2 regions of the Niveibacterium microcysteis genome follow, and region 1 is predicted to be linked to the other one. Evidence: predicted binding sites of a transcription regulator. Region 1 holds the regulator's gene; the other holds the start of a gene.
What was found. Region 1 encodes FNR, which switches genes on or off when oxygen is low (the NO sensors DNR and NnrR bind a similar motif). Its sites were predicted from a motif close to TTGANCTAGNTCAA; they were not measured.

Region 2: JY500_RS02925 (hemerythrin domain-containing protein) is a predicted target of FNR. The motif match lies at 5,242-5,255, and genes of this name have one in related genera.

The regions. Positions count from the first base shown of each region.
Region 1 is NZ_CP071060.1:1,986,776-1,994,728, reverse strand. Features, by position in the region: gene JY500_RS09070 (sodium-translocating pyrophosphatase) at 1-741, shown strand, start outside; gene JY500_RS09065 (heavy-metal-associated domain-containing protein) at 832-1,038, opposite strand; gene JY500_RS09060 (universal stress protein) at 1,044-1,469, opposite strand; gene JY500_RS09055 (sulfite exporter TauE/SafE family protein) at 1,483-2,190, opposite strand; gene hemN (oxygen-independent coproporphyrinogen III oxidase) at 2,252-3,646, opposite strand; gene fnr (fumarate/nitrate reduction transcriptional regulator Fnr) at 3,742-4,482, shown strand; gene JY500_RS09040 (SirB2 family protein) at 4,483-4,863, opposite strand; gene JY500_RS09035 (PHA/PHB synthase family protein) at 4,872-6,536, opposite strand; gene JY500_RS09030 (universal stress protein) at 6,768-7,211, shown strand; gene JY500_RS09025 (hypothetical protein) at 7,247-7,513, opposite strand; gene JY500_RS09020 (FixH family protein) at 7,664-7,953, opposite strand, start outside.
Region 2 is NZ_CP071060.1:630,269-638,221, forward strand. Features, by position in the region: gene JY500_RS02900 (oligopeptide/dipeptide ABC transporter ATP-binding protein) at 1-416, opposite strand, end outside; gene JY500_RS02905 (oligopeptide/dipeptide ABC transporter ATP-binding protein) at 413-1,528, opposite strand; gene oppC (oligopeptide ABC transporter permease OppC) at 1,530-2,483, opposite strand; gene oppB (oligopeptide ABC transporter permease OppB) at 2,494-3,420, opposite strand; gene JY500_RS02920 (peptide ABC transporter substrate-binding protein) at 3,429-5,063, opposite strand; gene JY500_RS02925 (hemerythrin domain-containing protein) at 5,347-5,751, shown strand; gene JY500_RS02930 (hypothetical protein) at 5,766-5,960, opposite strand; gene JY500_RS02935 (M1 family metallopeptidase) at 6,233-7,953, shown strand, end outside.

The DNA of each region.
Region 1 (7,953 bases):
AACGCTGGTGGCATCGCCGAAATGGCAGAACTGCCTGACAGCGTTCGCGACATCACCGATCCGCTGGATGCCGTCGGCAACACCACCAAGGCCGTGACCAAGGGTTACGCGATCGGTTCGGCTGGCTTGGCCGCACTGGTGCTGTTCGCCGATTACACCCACGCGCTCGAGACCAAGGGGCTGCATGTCAGCTTCGATCTCTCCAACCACATGGTCATCATCGGCCTCTTCATCGGCGGCCTGATTCCCTATCTGTTTGGCGCCATGGCGATGGAAGCGGTCGGCCGCGCTGCCGGCTCCGTGGTTGAAGAGGTTCGCCGTCAGTTCCGCGAGATCAAAGGCATCATGGAAGGCACCGGAAAGCCGGAATACGGCCGCGCCGTGGACATGCTGACCAGCGCCGCGATCAAGGAAATGATCATCCCGTCGCTGCTGCCGGTGGTGGTGCCGATTCTCGTTGGCCTGCTGCTTGGGCCGGCTGCACTGGGCGGCCTGCTGATGGGCACGATCGTGACGGGCCTCTTTGTTGCCATCTCCATGTGTACCGGTGGCGGCGCATGGGACAACGCGAAGAAGTACATTGAGGACGGTCACTTCGGTGGCAAGGGCTCGGAAGCGCACAAAGCTGCCGTAACCGGCGACACCGTGGGCGACCCGTACAAGGACACCGCGGGCCCGGCGGTCAACCCGCTGATCAAGATCATCAACATCGTCGCACTGTTAATCGTTCCGCTGCTCTAACCGCAAGCGAAACACAACAAAACGGCCGCTTACGCGGCCGTTTTCATTTGCGGCCCCGAACCATATCGGCAGCCACGTCAGCCAAAACGTTCAGTCGGCTTCAAACCCCGCGTCGCGGATCGCGGCCTTGAGGGTTTCAATCGAGACGCGCTGCGGATCAAAGCACACGCTCGCCTCCTTCAACTCTAGCGACACCTGCGCTTGGCTCACGCCGTCCTGAGCATTCAACACGCGTTCCACCGAACGAACGCACCCTTGGCAGCTCATGCCACCCACCGAAATCTTCGCCGTATCCATAACACTCACCTCGCCACCATCACCGGGCAATGCGCCAGTTGCACCACGCGGGCCGCCACCGAGCCAATCAACACCTTCTCAAGCACGCTGTGCCCACGTGCCCCCAGCCAGATCCAGTCGCAACCGCGATCGACAGCGAACGCCACAATCGTTTCGGCAGGGTGTCCGATCAACACCTGCTCATCAAAGGCCAACCCCGCCGCGCGCAGGCGGCTCGCGGCCGGCGCCATCGCGATCCGCCCCTCGTCGCTGTAGTAGCGATCCAAGGCGCTGGTTTCGACATGGCGCGTGGCGAAGGTCATCGGCACCGGGTTGTGTACCGTTACCAGAACGATAGCGGGCGGCGCGGCGAAGAACTTTACGGCGCGCAGCAGCGCATCCACCGCGGCAAGCGAAGCCGCAGAACCGTCAGTAGCGAGCAGGATTTTCATCGCGATCCCTTTCTTATACGTGGCAGATGACGCCTTGCCACAACTTGCCACCCAGCGTGGCAGCGTTGGCGAGCCCAAACACCCCAAAGCCAAGCACGACAAGCCCGGCGCCGAACCGGAGCCACGTCCGTTGCAGCCAGCTCCGCAAGCGGGCGGCAAACAGGCCGGCGAGCATCAGGTTGGGCAAGGTCCCCAAACCGAATGACAACATCAGCATCGCACCGCGCGCGGCGGAGCCTGACACCAAAGCCGTCGCAAGGATGCTGTAGACGAGGCCGCAAGGGACGAATCCCCAAACCAGCCCGAGCGGATAGGCGTTGAGTGGCGTCCGGGCGGGGATGAATCGCGCCCCATACGGCCGTAACCTTGCCCACAAGCGGCCGCCGAGCCGCTCGATGGGTGCGAGGGGCGCGGTGACGCCCGCCAAGTAAAGCCCTAACAGCACCAGCAAAAGGTTCGCCAGCACGTAGAACGTAATCTGGATGGGCAGCAGGCGATTCAGCAGGAAACCAGTCGAACCGATCGCGCCCAGCAGCGCACCGGCGAGGGTATAGCTGGTGATGCGGCCCAGGTTGTAGGCCAAATGGATCGGCCAAATGCGTCGCGACTGCCCAGGCGCATTGACGGTAAGCGCAGCAACCAGCCCTCCGCACATGCCCACGCAGTGGGTTCCACCCAGCAGACCGATCAGCGTCGCGGCAAGGTATCCCGCTTCAGGCATCACACAACATCCCGGTGCAGCCCATTCAGGGCAATCCGCAAGTGTAGCGGCCGGCCGAGGCTCAAATCACCTTGGAGTAGCGGACGACTTCGCGATCACCGCGCAAATGCGCGTCAAACGCCATGGCCAATACGCGCGCCAGCATGCGACCCGGCGTCGTTACCTCGACCCCCTTCTTGCCAACGATGCACAGGCCATCACGCTCATGGGCCCGCAGCGCTTCGATCTCGTCGGCAAAATACTCGGAGAACGTGATGCCCCAGGCCTGCTCAAACGCCGCGTAATCCAGCGAGAAGTGGCACATCAGACTCTGAATAACCGCGTAACGAAGCTGATCGTCGAACATCATCTCGTAGCCACGGACGACAGGGAGCTCGTCACGATCGAGCATCTCGTAGTAGGCCTCAAGCGTCTTCGCACTCTGTGCGTAGGCCGGGCCTACCTTGCCAATGGAGGAAACGCCGAAGCCCAACAGATCGCAGTCCGAGTGCGTTGAATAGCCCTGGAAGTTGCGATACAAACGCCCGTTGCGCTGAGCCACGGCCATCTCGTCGTCCGGCCGCGCGAAGTGGTCCATGCCGATGAACACGTAGCCCGCGTCAGTCAGCTTCGAAATCGCCATGCCCAGGATCTCGAGTTTCTGGTCCGCACTCGGCAAGTCGCCCGCATTGATCCGCCGTTGCGGCATGAAGCGCGTCGGCAGGTGGGCATAGTTGTAGAGTGCAAGACGGTCCGGGGCGATCTCCAGCACGCGATCCAGCGTCTGGCTGACGCGCTCGACGCTCTGGAACGGCAATCCGTAGATCAGATCGATACTGACCGAACGGAAACCATTCGCGCGCGCGGCCGCGATGACCGCCGCGGTTTCCTCAACAGACTGGATGCGGTTGACGGCTTTCTGGACGATCGGGTCAAAATCCTGAACACCGACGCTCATCCGGTTGAAGCCCTCGGCCCCAAGCAGCGCAACGGTTTCAGCGGAAACGCGGCGCGGGTCTACCTCGATCGAGTACTCGCCACCGGGCGTCAGGTTGAAATGCCGGCGGATCGAACGAAACAATTCGCGGATCTCGCTGTCCGACAGGAAGGTCGGTGTGCCGCCGCCCCAGTGCATTTGTGAAACATCGTGCGAGCCGGCGAGCTGTCCGGCGACCAAACCCATTTCTTTGTCAAGATAGCGCAGGTAGCGCTCCGCCCTGCTACGGTCCTTCGTGACAATCTTGTTGCACGCGCAGTAGAAGCAAACCGTATCGCAGAATGGAATGTGGAAATATAATGAGAGGGGTTTTTTGAGGCCGCCCTGCGCGCGCAGACCTAGATGTCTTGCGTAGTCGCTGCGCCCAAAGCCCTCGTGAAACCTGTCCGCGGTCGGATACGACGTGTAGCGCGGGCCGGAAACGTCGAAACGCTGGATGAGATCGCGGTCGAAGACCGGCGTCTGCTCATTCTGATTCATTGTTTGTTTTTTTCTCTCTGTGGATGCCGGAAGGTGTCATGAACTCGGTCGGAGCCGTTTGATTGCCATCAACTAGCCCACTTGGAGCACCCGCCTTGGAAAAACCCGCCACGATTCCGCTGACGGCCGTCAATCTTCGCACCGCGTGCACCCAATGCAACCTCAAGGAGCTTTGCCTTCCCGTTGGTCTTGACGACGTCGATCTTGAAAGGATCGACGGCCTCATCACTGCACGCAAGAAGGTCAAGCGGCAGCAGCATTTATACCGTGCTGGGGAGCCTTTCGAAGCAATCTATGCGATTCGCACCGGTTTCTTCAAGACCGACATCCTGACCGAAGACGGCCGGGATCAGGTCACCGGTTTCCAGATGGCCGGAGAGATCCTCGGACTCGACGGCATCTCGACGGATCGGCATGTCTGCAATGCGGTTGCACTTGAGGATTCAGACGTCTGCATGATTCCGTTCGAACGGCTCGAAGAACTCTCGCGCCGCATCGAACCCCTGCAGCGCCAGTTCCACAAGTTCATGAGCCGCGAGATCGTCCGCGAGCAAGGCATCATGATGCTGCTCGGGTCGATGCGCGCTGAAGAACGTCTGGCTGCATTCCTGATCAACCTATCGCAACGCATGCGCCTTCGTGGGTACTCCGCTTCGGAGTTCCACCTTCGCATGACGCGCGAGGAGATAGGCTCTTACCTCGGTCTGAAACTGGAGACAGTGAGCCGGGCGTTCTCCAAATTCCAGGATGACGGCTTGATCAGCGTCCACCAGAAGCACATCCAGATTCTGGATGCGGATGGACTGCGCCGACTGATTGGCCGCGCGAACGTGTAGTTACCACCATGGCGTCGGTCGTCTTGTCAGCGCGACCGACACGATGTAAGCCAGCACCAACAAAGCGGCCACAAATGTGGCCGCTTTTGCTTGGCGTGTGCGCCCGCGCTTGAGCGCGTAAGACCCCAGAACGATGTAGCCAAGCAAGCCAAGCACCTTCGCGGTCAACCAGTCGTCACGAAACGGCGCTACGCGAAGGGTCCAGGCCAAGGCGACGGCCGAGGCGAGCAATCCGGTATCGACGATATGCGGAACCACCCTCGCCCAACGCTGGCGCACCCAAGGCGCATCAATCAGGACGCCGATACCTCTGGCGATGAATCCAGTGGCAGATAGCACCACGAAGCCGACATGAAGACATTTGAGCAGCAGGTAATCCATCGGCCTCGTTAGCGTTCCATGACGTAGTCACCGGGAGCAGCGGCAAGCGGAGGAAAGGCATCGTTGCTCACGGGTGGCGGCGCGACACGCTCACCGCAACGCTCGTCCAGCCACCTGAACCAATCGTCCCACCAACTTCCGGCGTGGTGGTCGGCGCGCTCACGCCAACCATGCGCGCTGTCGGTCCGGTGCGCCGTACCGATCCAGTACTCGCGTTTCGGCGGCTGTACGGGTGGATTGACGATCCCGAGGATATGACCGCTGGACGAGAGTACGAAGCGCTTGTCTCCACGCACGAAATTGGCGACCCTAAATGCCTGCCGCCACGGGGCAATATGATCGTCTTCGGCCGCAACGGCATACAGCGGTTGGGTGATCCGCCCAAGATCGAGCGACTCGCCGGCGACGGTCAGCGCATCGGCCTCAATCAGGCGATTTTTGAGGTAGAGCTCTCGCAAGTACCACGCATGCATGGCATAGGGCATGCGCGTGGTATCCATGTTCCAGTAGAGCACGTCAAACGACGGCGGCTTTTCGCCCATCAGGTAGCCCTGAACCACGTATTGCCAGATCAACGGGTTCGAGCGCAGCAAGCGGAACGATGTAGCCATGTCGCGGCCGTCGAGGTAACCGCGCTGCTCCATGGCCCGCGTCAGGTAGCGAACGCTCCCTTCATCGATGAAGACTTCCACGTCGCCCGGCTTGGCGAAGTCCACCAAAGTCGTAAATAGCGTCCAGTGTGCAACCGGCATCTCATCCGGCGTGTAGTGGCGATTCGCCCATGCCATGTACATCGACAAGGCCGTACCTCCGATGCAGTACCCGACCGCATGTACTTTGTCCGCCCCGGATAGTTGGCGAGCGACCTGAACTATCGCATCCACCCCCTCCTGCAGGTAATCATCGAAACGAACGTCGCGGAGCGCTGCATCGGGGTTCTTCCACGAAGTGATGTACACGTCGAAGCCCGCATCGCGCAAATGCCGCACCAGACTCTTCTTCGACGTCAGATCAAGGATGTAGAACTTGTTGATCCATGGCGTCACGATCACGATCGGGGTTTGTCGAACCGTATCCGCCGTCGGGGTGTAGTGGATGACCTCCACCAGGCGGGTGCGGGCAACGACTTCGCCCGGCGTCGTCGCAAGGTTCTTCCCAACCTTGAAATCGGCGGGATCAGCCATTCGGATATCCCCGGCCCGCAGGTCATCGAGGAAATTCTGCCAGCCGGACCGAAGCGTTTGACCCTGGCTGGCGACCGCCGCACGTTGTGCGACCGGGTTGAGTGCCAAGTAATTTGTCGGCGCCACGGCATTGAGCCATTGCCGCCACCAGAACGCCGCGCGGCGGCGCTCCGTCCCCGATAGCCCGGGCGTCGCGTAGAGCATGTCCTGCGCATGCCGCGTTGACAGCAAGTACCACTGCTTCAAGGCGGCCCAGGACGGACTTTGAGACCACACCGGGTCGGCAAACCGGGTGTCATCGGCTTGAGGTCGCACAACATCCGGGACATGTGCCCCAACCGCTCGCGCAAGACCGTTGCACGCAAGCGCCCAGGCGTCAGCCGAGAAGCGGCTCCAGCGCTCGGCAAACTCCAGAGGATGCAAGCACCAAGCGATTTGCGCGTGCATCACTGGCGCAACGATGCCCAAGGGGTCTACGCTTGCAGCCATCTGTTGCCGAACCACACCAAGCGACAGCTTATGCTCGGTGGATCGCGCCTCACCACCGACAGCTACGTTTTCGACGGTTTCCATGGTGCCTCCCATCCGAACCACCCAGATTCATGTTACTCAGCGCTTGGGCGACGGTCATTGCAGTGCAGCACGCGATTGACCGGTGTCAACGCCACCGCTTGGTTGCCGCCTAAGATCAAATTGCCGTATATCGCCGGAGGTCAGAAGATGTTCAAACACATTCTTGTTCCAACGGACGGGTCGGAATTGTCCAGCAGCACCGTTACCCGGGCGATCGAGTTCGCCAAAGAAGCCGGGGCGCGCATCACGTTCTTCTTTGCGCAGCAGGAGTACCCGATACCCCTGTACGGCGAAGGGGCCCTGCTGGTCCCGGTGACGCCGGATCAGTTTGTCGACGCAACGAAGAAAGAGGCCGAACGGATACTGGCGCTTGCACGCGCAGAGGCAGAGAAGGCCGGCGTCGTCGCGAACTGCGACACGTCGGTAAGCGACCTACCCTACGAAGCGATCATCGATGCGGCAAAAACGCATGGCTGCGACTTGATCTTCATGGCGTCGCATGGCCGCAAGGGCGTCGCAGGCTTCCTGCTTGGCAGCGAAACCCAAAAGGTGCTCACCCACACGACGGTGCCAGTGCTGGTCTACCGCTGAACGACCAAGCGATGCGCCGCCACACGGCGCATCGCTCAATGAAGATGCGCGCTATGGTGCGGTCGCGGCGGCAGGTGGTTGATTTCCTGCGGCGTACGCATGTAGAACAAAGTCGCGAAACTCGACGCCGCACAGATCGCCCAGAAGCCTACAAAGCCAATCGAATACGTCGCGATGGGTGAGAAGTCGACCTGCGCACCGAACAAGTAGAACTCTGCCGGGTCGATGACAGTGAAGAACAGGGCCTCCGCCACCACCGCAACCCAGAACGACGGCCAAAGTACGAGAACCAGTTTCTGCATCGTCCGCCTCCTACGTCGCACGCACTGAACGACAGCGCGCCGACCGACTTTCCGCTACAGATCCGTCCCATCGTTGTCGATACGGGGCGGCGCCGCGCTCGCAGTCAGGACTACGAGCGACCCATTATCGCCGCCAGTCAGTTTCGCTTGTCAAGCGCCAGGCACCAAAGTCAGCGGCGCCGTGGTGGGCATCTTCGCGCTCACAGCGATCCGCCACGTCTGGGCCTCATCTTCGACAAGGAATTGCCAGTGCCCTGCTTCAAGCGGATGCATCACGCCACGGAAGACTCCCTCCGTGCGAACAAGGCTGACCACTTGATCCTGCCCCGCAATCGTCGGATGAGCGATACGAAGTCGAAGCTGGTTCGGCAAGACGTAAGCGTCGTTTGCCTTCAAGACAAGTGACACGCCCCCCCCTTCGACAGCAAGCGAACCCGAAA
Region 2 (7,953 bases), 1.4 Mb from region 1:
TCCACTTCAGCGTTCACCGCCTGCGCACCGATGCCCGGGCGCAGCGTGCGCAGGGGCTCGCCGATGATGTCGCCGATGGTCATACGCGGGTTCAGCGAAGACAGCGGGTCCTGAAAGATCATCTGCAGGTCGGCGCGCAGCGGCTGCCAGTCGGCTTCGGGCAACCCAGCGAGCTCGCGCCCGGCCAGCTTCACGCTGCCGCCTGCGATCCGGTTAAGGCCGATCAGTGCCCGTGCGAGCGAACTCTTGCCGCAGCCGGACTCACCGACGATGCCCAGTGTTTCCCCGGCGTTCAGGGTAAAGCTCACGCCGTTGACCGCCCGCAGCAGCCGCGGTGCTGACCAAGGCAGCAAGCCCTCTCGCCCGACTTGGAATTGGACTTGCAGGTCGTGAACTTCAAGCAGGGGCGCGCTCACGGTGCGATCCTCCGATCGTTGGCTTGCGCGCTATCGGCTGCGGGTGCTGCGGTGGCATCGGTGTAGCGAAGCTGTTCGAGTGGCCGATGGCAGGCACGACGACGGCCCTCACCAAAGGCGGTGAGGGGGGCAGGGGCGAGGCAGGCGGTGTCGCGTTCAACACAGCGTGGCGCAAACGGGCAACCGGGCGGCAGCGCGAGCAGGTTGGGCGGGTTGCCGGGGATGGTCGCGAGACGGTCACTGCCGTGTTGGTGATCCATCCGCGGTACCGCATGCAGCAGACCCATCGTGTAGGGGTGACTGGGCTGCGCGAACAGCGCTTCCGCCGGGCCCTGTTCCATCACGCGGCCGGCGTACATCACCAGCACCTGGTCGCAGACCCCGGCAACCACGCCCAGATCGTGCGTGATCATGATCACTGCAGTGCGGAAGTCGCGCCGCAGATCCTGAAGCAGCCGCAGGATCTGCGCCTGCACCGTGACGTCGAGCGCGGTGGTCGGTTCGTCCGCGATCAGCAGTTTCGGCCGGCACAGCAGCGCCATCGCGATCACGACCCGCTGGCGCATACCGCCAGAGAACTCGTGCGGGTACATGGTCAGACGCTTCTTCGACTCTGCAATCTTCACCGCATCCAGCATGCGCGCCGATTCCGCCAATGCGGCCTTGCGGTCCAGCCCCTTGTGGAAGCGCAGTACCTCGGTGAGTTGGTCGCCGACCGTCAGGTAGGGGTTCAACGCGGTCATCGGGTCCTGGTAGATCATTGCGATCTCGGCCCCGCGGCGGGTGTTCAATTCGGCTTCCGAGAGCGCGAGCAGATTGGCGCCGCCGTAGAGCACTTCACCGGTGGCGAGCCCGTTCCTCGCGAGCAGGCCCATCAGCGCAAACGCAGTCTGGCTTTTGCCGGAGCCGGACTCGCCGACGATACCCAGCGATTCGCCTTCCTGCAGCGAGAACGAGAGGTCATTAACCGCGGCGACCTCGCCTTCCGGCGTGGCGAAGCGGACGTTCAGGTTGCGGACGTCGAGCAGGGCACCGGCGGCGCGCGGCCGCCCGAAGCCGCCGAGCGCCCCCTCGGGGGGCAGCGAACGGGACGGAGCGTGGGTGTGGTCCATATCAGCGGTCCTTCGGATCCAGCGCGTCGCGCAGGCCGTCGCCAATGAAGTTGAAGCAGAACAGCGTGGTGACGAGGAAAGCGGCCGGGAAGCCCAGCTCCCAGGGCGCGGCCTCGATCGACTTGGCGCCCTGTTCGAGCAGTGCGCCCCATGAGGTCATCGGCTCCTGCACGCCAAGCCCGAGGTACGAGAGGAAGCTCTCGAACAGGATCATCGAGGGCACCAGCAGCGTGGCATACACCGCTACGATGCCCAGCACGTTGGGCACGATGTGCCGGGTGATGATGCCCCAGCGCGACACGCCGCAGACTCGCGCCGCCTCGACGAATTCCTTGCGCTTGAGCGACAGGGTCTGGCCGCGCACGATGCGCGCCATGTCCAGCCAGCTGACCGCGCCGATCGCGAGGAAGATCAGCCACAACTCGCGACCGAAGAAGGTCATCAGCAGGATTACCAGGAACATCACCGGGAAGCTGGCGAGAATCTCGAGGAAGCGCATCATCACGCTATCGGTCTTGCCGCCCAGGAAACCGGCGGTCGCGCCGTAGAGCGTGCCGATCAGCACAGCGACCAGCGCGCCGAGGGCGCCGACCATCAGCGAGATGCGGCCGCCGAGCAGGGTGCGTACATAGAGGTCGCGCCCCAGGTTGTCGGTGCCGAACCAGTGTGCGGTGTCGGTGGCGGGGGCGACGTGCATGTTGTCGAAATCCGGCTCGTCAAAGGCGTGCGGCGACGGCAAGGCGCCAAAGGCACACAGCAGCACGATCACGGTGAGGATCACCAGGCTCGCGAGCGCTGCGCGGTTGCGCAGGAAGCGTCGGCGGGCATCGGCCCACAGGCTGCGACCCCGGATGCTTTGCGACAGGGTGTCGTCGAGCCCGGGTAGCGGCGGCAGCGGTCGCGCGAGGCGTTCGACCAAGGTGGGCGCCGACGGCGCGTGGGAAGGCGAATGCATCGTCGGCCCTTCAGTGGATGCGGATGCGCGGGTCGATGAAGCCGTACAGGATGTCGACCACCGCGTTGAAGAAGATCGTCAGCGTACCAATCAGGATCGTCAGCCCGAGCACCATCGGGTAGTCCCGGTTCAGTGCGCCGTTGACGAAGAGCTGTCCGATGCCGGGGATGCCGAAGAAGGTCTCGACCACCACCGAGCCGGTGATGATGCCGACGAAGGCGGGGCCGAGGTAGGAGATCACCGGCAGCAGCGCCGGGCGCAGCGCATGCCGGCGCAGGATGTAGCCCGCCGGCAGGCCTTTGGCGCGTGCCGTGCGGATGAAGGGGCTGCCGAGCACTTCGATCATGCTGCCGCGGGTGATGCGGGCGATTACCGAGATGTAGTGCTGGCACAGCACCGCCACCGGCAGCACCACGTAGATCAGCTTGCCGCCCTCCCAGCCGCCGGCGGGCAACCACTTGAGGCCGATTGCGAAGACCAGCGCCAGCACCGGCGCGAGCACGAAGTTCGGCAGCACTACGCCGATCATCGCAATCCCCATCACCGAATAATCGACCCAACTGTTCTGCCGCAGCGCGGCGGTCACACCCGCTGCAATGCCGACCACGACCGCGACGACGAAGGCCATCAAGCCCAGGCGGAAGCTCACTGGCGCGGCGGCCCACACCAGATCGTTGACAGTGAAGTCCTTGTACTTGAACGAGGGGCCGAAGTCGCCGCGCGCCAGGTCGGCGAGGTAACCGAGGTACTGCTGCCAGGCGGGCTGGTCGAGTCGGTACTTGGCCGCGATGGCAGCCATCACCTCGGGCGGCATGTTCGCCTCCGACGAGAACGGGCCGCCGGGCGCCAGGCGGATCAGGAAGAAGGTGACCGTCACCAGCACCAGCAGGGTTGGCAAGGCTTCAAGCAGCAGGCGGCGGAGGATGAACTTGAGCATGGGCGGCTTCAGTGCGCGAGGATGTAGAGGTCGCGCGTGAGGATGCGGCCCTCCGGGTTGTGGCCGTAGCCCTTGACCCATGGTTTGATCAGGTGGCGCACGCTGTAGTGGTACACATTGGCCGTAGGAAAGTCCTGCGCAAGGATGCGCTCGGCGTTCTGGTACAGCCGCGCACGGGCGTCCGCATCGGCGGTTACTTTGGCCTGCTCCATGATCGCGTCGTAGCGAGGATTGTTGTACTTACTGTCGTTGCTGCCGTGCTTGGAGTGGAACAGATCCAGCATTGTGGAAGGTTCGTTGTAGTCGGCAATCCACGCGAAACGCGATACCTCGAACTCTCCGCGGCTGCGCGAATCAAGAAAGCTCTTCCATTCCTGATTCACCAGTACCACTTCGACCGGCCCGATGCGCCGCCACATCCATGCCGCGGCAAGCGCGATCTTCTTATGGTTCTCGTTCGTGTTGTAGAGCAGCTCGAAGCGCAGCGGTCGTGTCTTGGTGAATCCGGCCTCGGCTAGCAGTCGGCGTGCTTCGTCTTCGCGCTGGGCTTGTGTCCAGCGTTGCCACTCGTGGACTACAGGTACGTAGCCTTCAGCTGTCTCAGGCGTGAAGCTGTAGGCGGGCGTCTCGCCGGTACCGACAAGCTTTTGTGCGATGACTTCGCGCTGCAGCGCGAGCGATAGTGCCTTGCGCACCCGCACATCATCGAAGGGTTTCTTGCGCAGGTTGAATGCGTAGAAGTACGTGCCCAGTTGCGGCCAAGTCACGAGCTCGTTCGGAATCTCGCGGCGGATCTGTTTCAGTTGCTCTGGCGGTACTCCGCCGTCGGCGGTCATGTCCATGCCGTTGGCGCGATAGCGCTGGTACTCGGCCGACTGGTTAACGATCGGCAGGAAGGTGACCTTGTCAATTACCGTCTTCGCGTTGTTCCAGTAGTGCGGGTTGCGCACCATCACGATCCGCTCGTTGACGACCCGCTCGGCGAGTTTGTAGGCGCCGTTTGAAATCATGACACCGGGGTCTGTCCACTTGTCGCCGTGCTTCTCTATGACCTTGAGCGGCACGGGCATCAGGCTTCCGTGTGCGAGGGTCGCGACCAGATAAGAGACGGGTTGCTCGAGTGAGATCAGCAAGTGGTGGTCGTCGAGCGCTTTTACGCCGAGTTCGGATGGCGGTACCTTGCCCTCGACGATTGCGGTGCCGTTCTTGATGTTGCTCGCCTTGCCGAGGTACCAGGCGTATTGCGACGCGGTCTTCGGATCGACCATACGCTTGAACGAGTATTCGAAGTCGTGTGCGGTCACGGGGCTGCCGTCGGACCATTTGGCATTGCTTCTGAGCGTGAAGCGCCAGGCCTGTCCGTTCTGGAGGCTTTCCCACTTCTGCGCCACGCCGGGGATCACCTTCCCGTTGGTATCCAGGCTGACCAAACCCTCGAACATTTCCAGCGCCAGGCTGGACTCTGGTCGCCCTTCGGACTTGTTGGGGTCCAAGGTTGCGGGTTCGGTGGCGTTGCCGCGCACGATCTCCTGCACCGGATGGAGTTTGGTGCCCGGCGGCACCTCGGCCGCGAATGCGCCGATCGCGCCGGATAGCGCGGCTGCAGCGCTAATCAAGCATGCAAGCCGTTGGGGCATGTGCATCGTTTCTGGGCTCCTGAATGGGGCGCATCCCGGTATCGCGCTGCCCGGTTGGGCTGCGCAGCGGTCAAGGGCGTCCGGCGTGTGTCCGGGCTTGCCGTACCGGGCAAAGCGGGCAAGGGTAGGCGTTCGGAGGGTACCGTGCAAGCAACATGCCTGCCTTGGCGGCGATCGGCGCGCTTTGATCCGCCTCAATCCTTGGTGCAGAACTTTGCCGTTAAATGCGAATCTGCCATTTTCCCGTCCAAGCAGACGGGGCTTCCGAACCGCTAGGCCAGAACCACACATGACACGCAGCCCTCGCCTGATCCATCTTTCTCACGAACACGCTTCGGCGCTCAAGCTCGCACTCGCGGTGCGGGCCCTCACGCCGGAAGACCCGTCTGCGCTGCCGGCAGTTGCGCAGCGGATTCGCGATACGTTCGAGCGCGAACTCTCGGCGCATTTCGAGGAAGAAGAAAAACATGTGCTGCCGCGCCTGGAGGCGGCAGGGCGAACCGAGCTGGCTGAGCGCACGCGGCGCGATCACGAGCGCCTGCGCGAACTCGCCGATGCGCTGGCCACACCTACGGTGGAAGGCGTGCGTGCGTTTGCCGCGGCATTGACCGCGCACGTCGCGTTTGAAGAAAACATCGTGTGGGAGGCGCTGGAACCCGGCGCCGGCATGTCCTTCGATCCGGACGCGATCTGATTGCCTGGCCGGGGTCAGCCCCGGTCCAGATCGAGGCCGTCGAGCAGCGAAAGATTGCTACTTACCGAGAACGACTCCATCACCTCGTGGTGATCGCAGCGCTGCTCGAACGGCGCTTCGATACCCTTGCCGTGCAGGTGGCAATGCGAGCTTTCCGGCGCAAAGTGCCGGCAGCGTCCTGCACAGGGAAGGGGGAGCGTTGCGGACATCCAGACCTCGGGCGCATTAAAGGGGATGGATGCAATTGTCCGGGTTTTGCACAAAGGTGCTTGTCAAAGATTGCGTCGCGCCAAGCGTGACGAATTTCGCGGGCCGCACCCGGCAGCCGTGAGTCACCGTCCCGGTTGTCGACTGCGCTGTGCGGGTGCCGGCCTCCTTGCTGGGCGGCGTCGCGCTGCACTAGCCGGCAAGCGCTGCGTCTGGCCCTAAACTGTCGCCCTCGGCGCTTGGCCCCCTGCCAGCGCACCCGATGGAGACAACGATGTTCCTGCGCAGACTTGGCGGCAGCCTTCTCGGCCTGAGCCTGACGCTGTGTGCCGGCGCGGCATATGCCTTCAAACTCGATCAGGTGCCGGGCGCGCTCTCGCGCAGCGTGGTGCCGGTCGACTATCGCGTCGAGCTGGACGCCGATCCTTACGCCGACAGCTTCTCCGGCCGCCAGACAATCCGCTTCGACCTGCGCCGCGCCACACGCGAGATCGTCTTGCACGCCGACGCACTGACGGTGCGCGCGGACGCGCTGGACGGCGTCGCGCAGGCCATGCCCGTCGAGGCGGACGCCCAGGCGCAGACCATCACGATCCGGCTGCCGCGCAGGCTGGAGCCAGGGCGCCACACGCTGGGCCTGAGCTGGCAGGGCCGTATCGAAGAGAACGGCGAGGGGTTGTACGTGGCGCGCTACCGCACCCCGGACGGCGTCGAAAAGCGGATGCTCGCGACGGACATGGAGCCGATCGGCACGCGCCGAATGATGCCGCTGTTCGATGAGCCCGTCTTCCGCGCCCGCTTCGACATCGGTGTGCGCACCCCGGCCCGCTTCACCGTGTTGGGCAACATGCCGCAGGCGAGCGAACGCAGTCTGCCCGACGGCCGCAAGGAAGTGCGCTTCATGCCGACGCCGAAGATGGCGTCGTATCTGGTCGCGCTCGCCGTGGGCGAATTCGAGGCGGCCCGCGCCACGCACGACGGCATCGAACTGGCGATCTGGACGACTGAAGGCCTCAGCCAGCAAACCGGCTACGCGATGGCCGCCACCTGGCAGGTGCTTGACTACTACCACCAGTGGTTCGGCATCCGCTATCCGTTGCCCAAACTCGATCAGCTGGCGGTACCCGGAAAGCGGGGCGCGATGGAGAACTGGGGGCTGATCACCTATGGCGAGTCCCTGCTCGTGATGGATCCCGACCGCGCCGGTTTCCGCCAGCGGGAAGGCAGCTTCACCACGATCGCGCACGAGATCGCGCATCAGTGGTTCGGCAACCTGGTGACGATGGCCTGGTGGGACGATCTGTGGCTCAACGAAGCCTTTGCCGAATGGATGGGCGTGAAGGCCGCGCGGGAGCTCAATCCGGCGTGGCGCGCACTCGATAACCTCGGGCACGAGCGCGACAAGGCCATGCTGGATGATGCGCTGCCCACGGCGAAGCCGATCGCGCGCGCCGTTGCCAGCGATCGCGCAGCCTTCGATTCCTTCGATGCGACCACCTACAACAAGGGCCACATGGTGATCGGCCTGATCGAGCAGTACCTGGGTGAGCAGGGTCTGCGCGATGGCATCCGCAGCTACCTTGGCAAGCATGCCTACAGCAACGCAACGGGCGCGGACCTATGGGACGCACTCGCCAAGCGCAGCGGAAAACCGGTTGCGGCCTTCGCGCAGGCGTGGACGACTCGCCCCGGCCACCCGACGGTGTTCGCCAGCCGCACCTGTGAGCAGGGGCAGGAACAGATCAGCCTGCGCCAACAGCGCTATGGTTTCGGCGCGATTGCCGGGGCGGACGAGCAATGGCCGCTGCCGCTGCAGTTGGCGGCGCAGGATGGCGCTGCTCGCGAGCGCATCGAGCTGGGCAGCGCACCGCAGGTCGTCACCGGCCCCGCCTGCCGCACGATGCGTAGTGTCGAGCCTTCGCCCTTCGATCTGTGGCGCCTTGCTTGGGATGACAACAGCCTGCACGCCTTGCTGGCGCGCTTCCCGCAACTCAG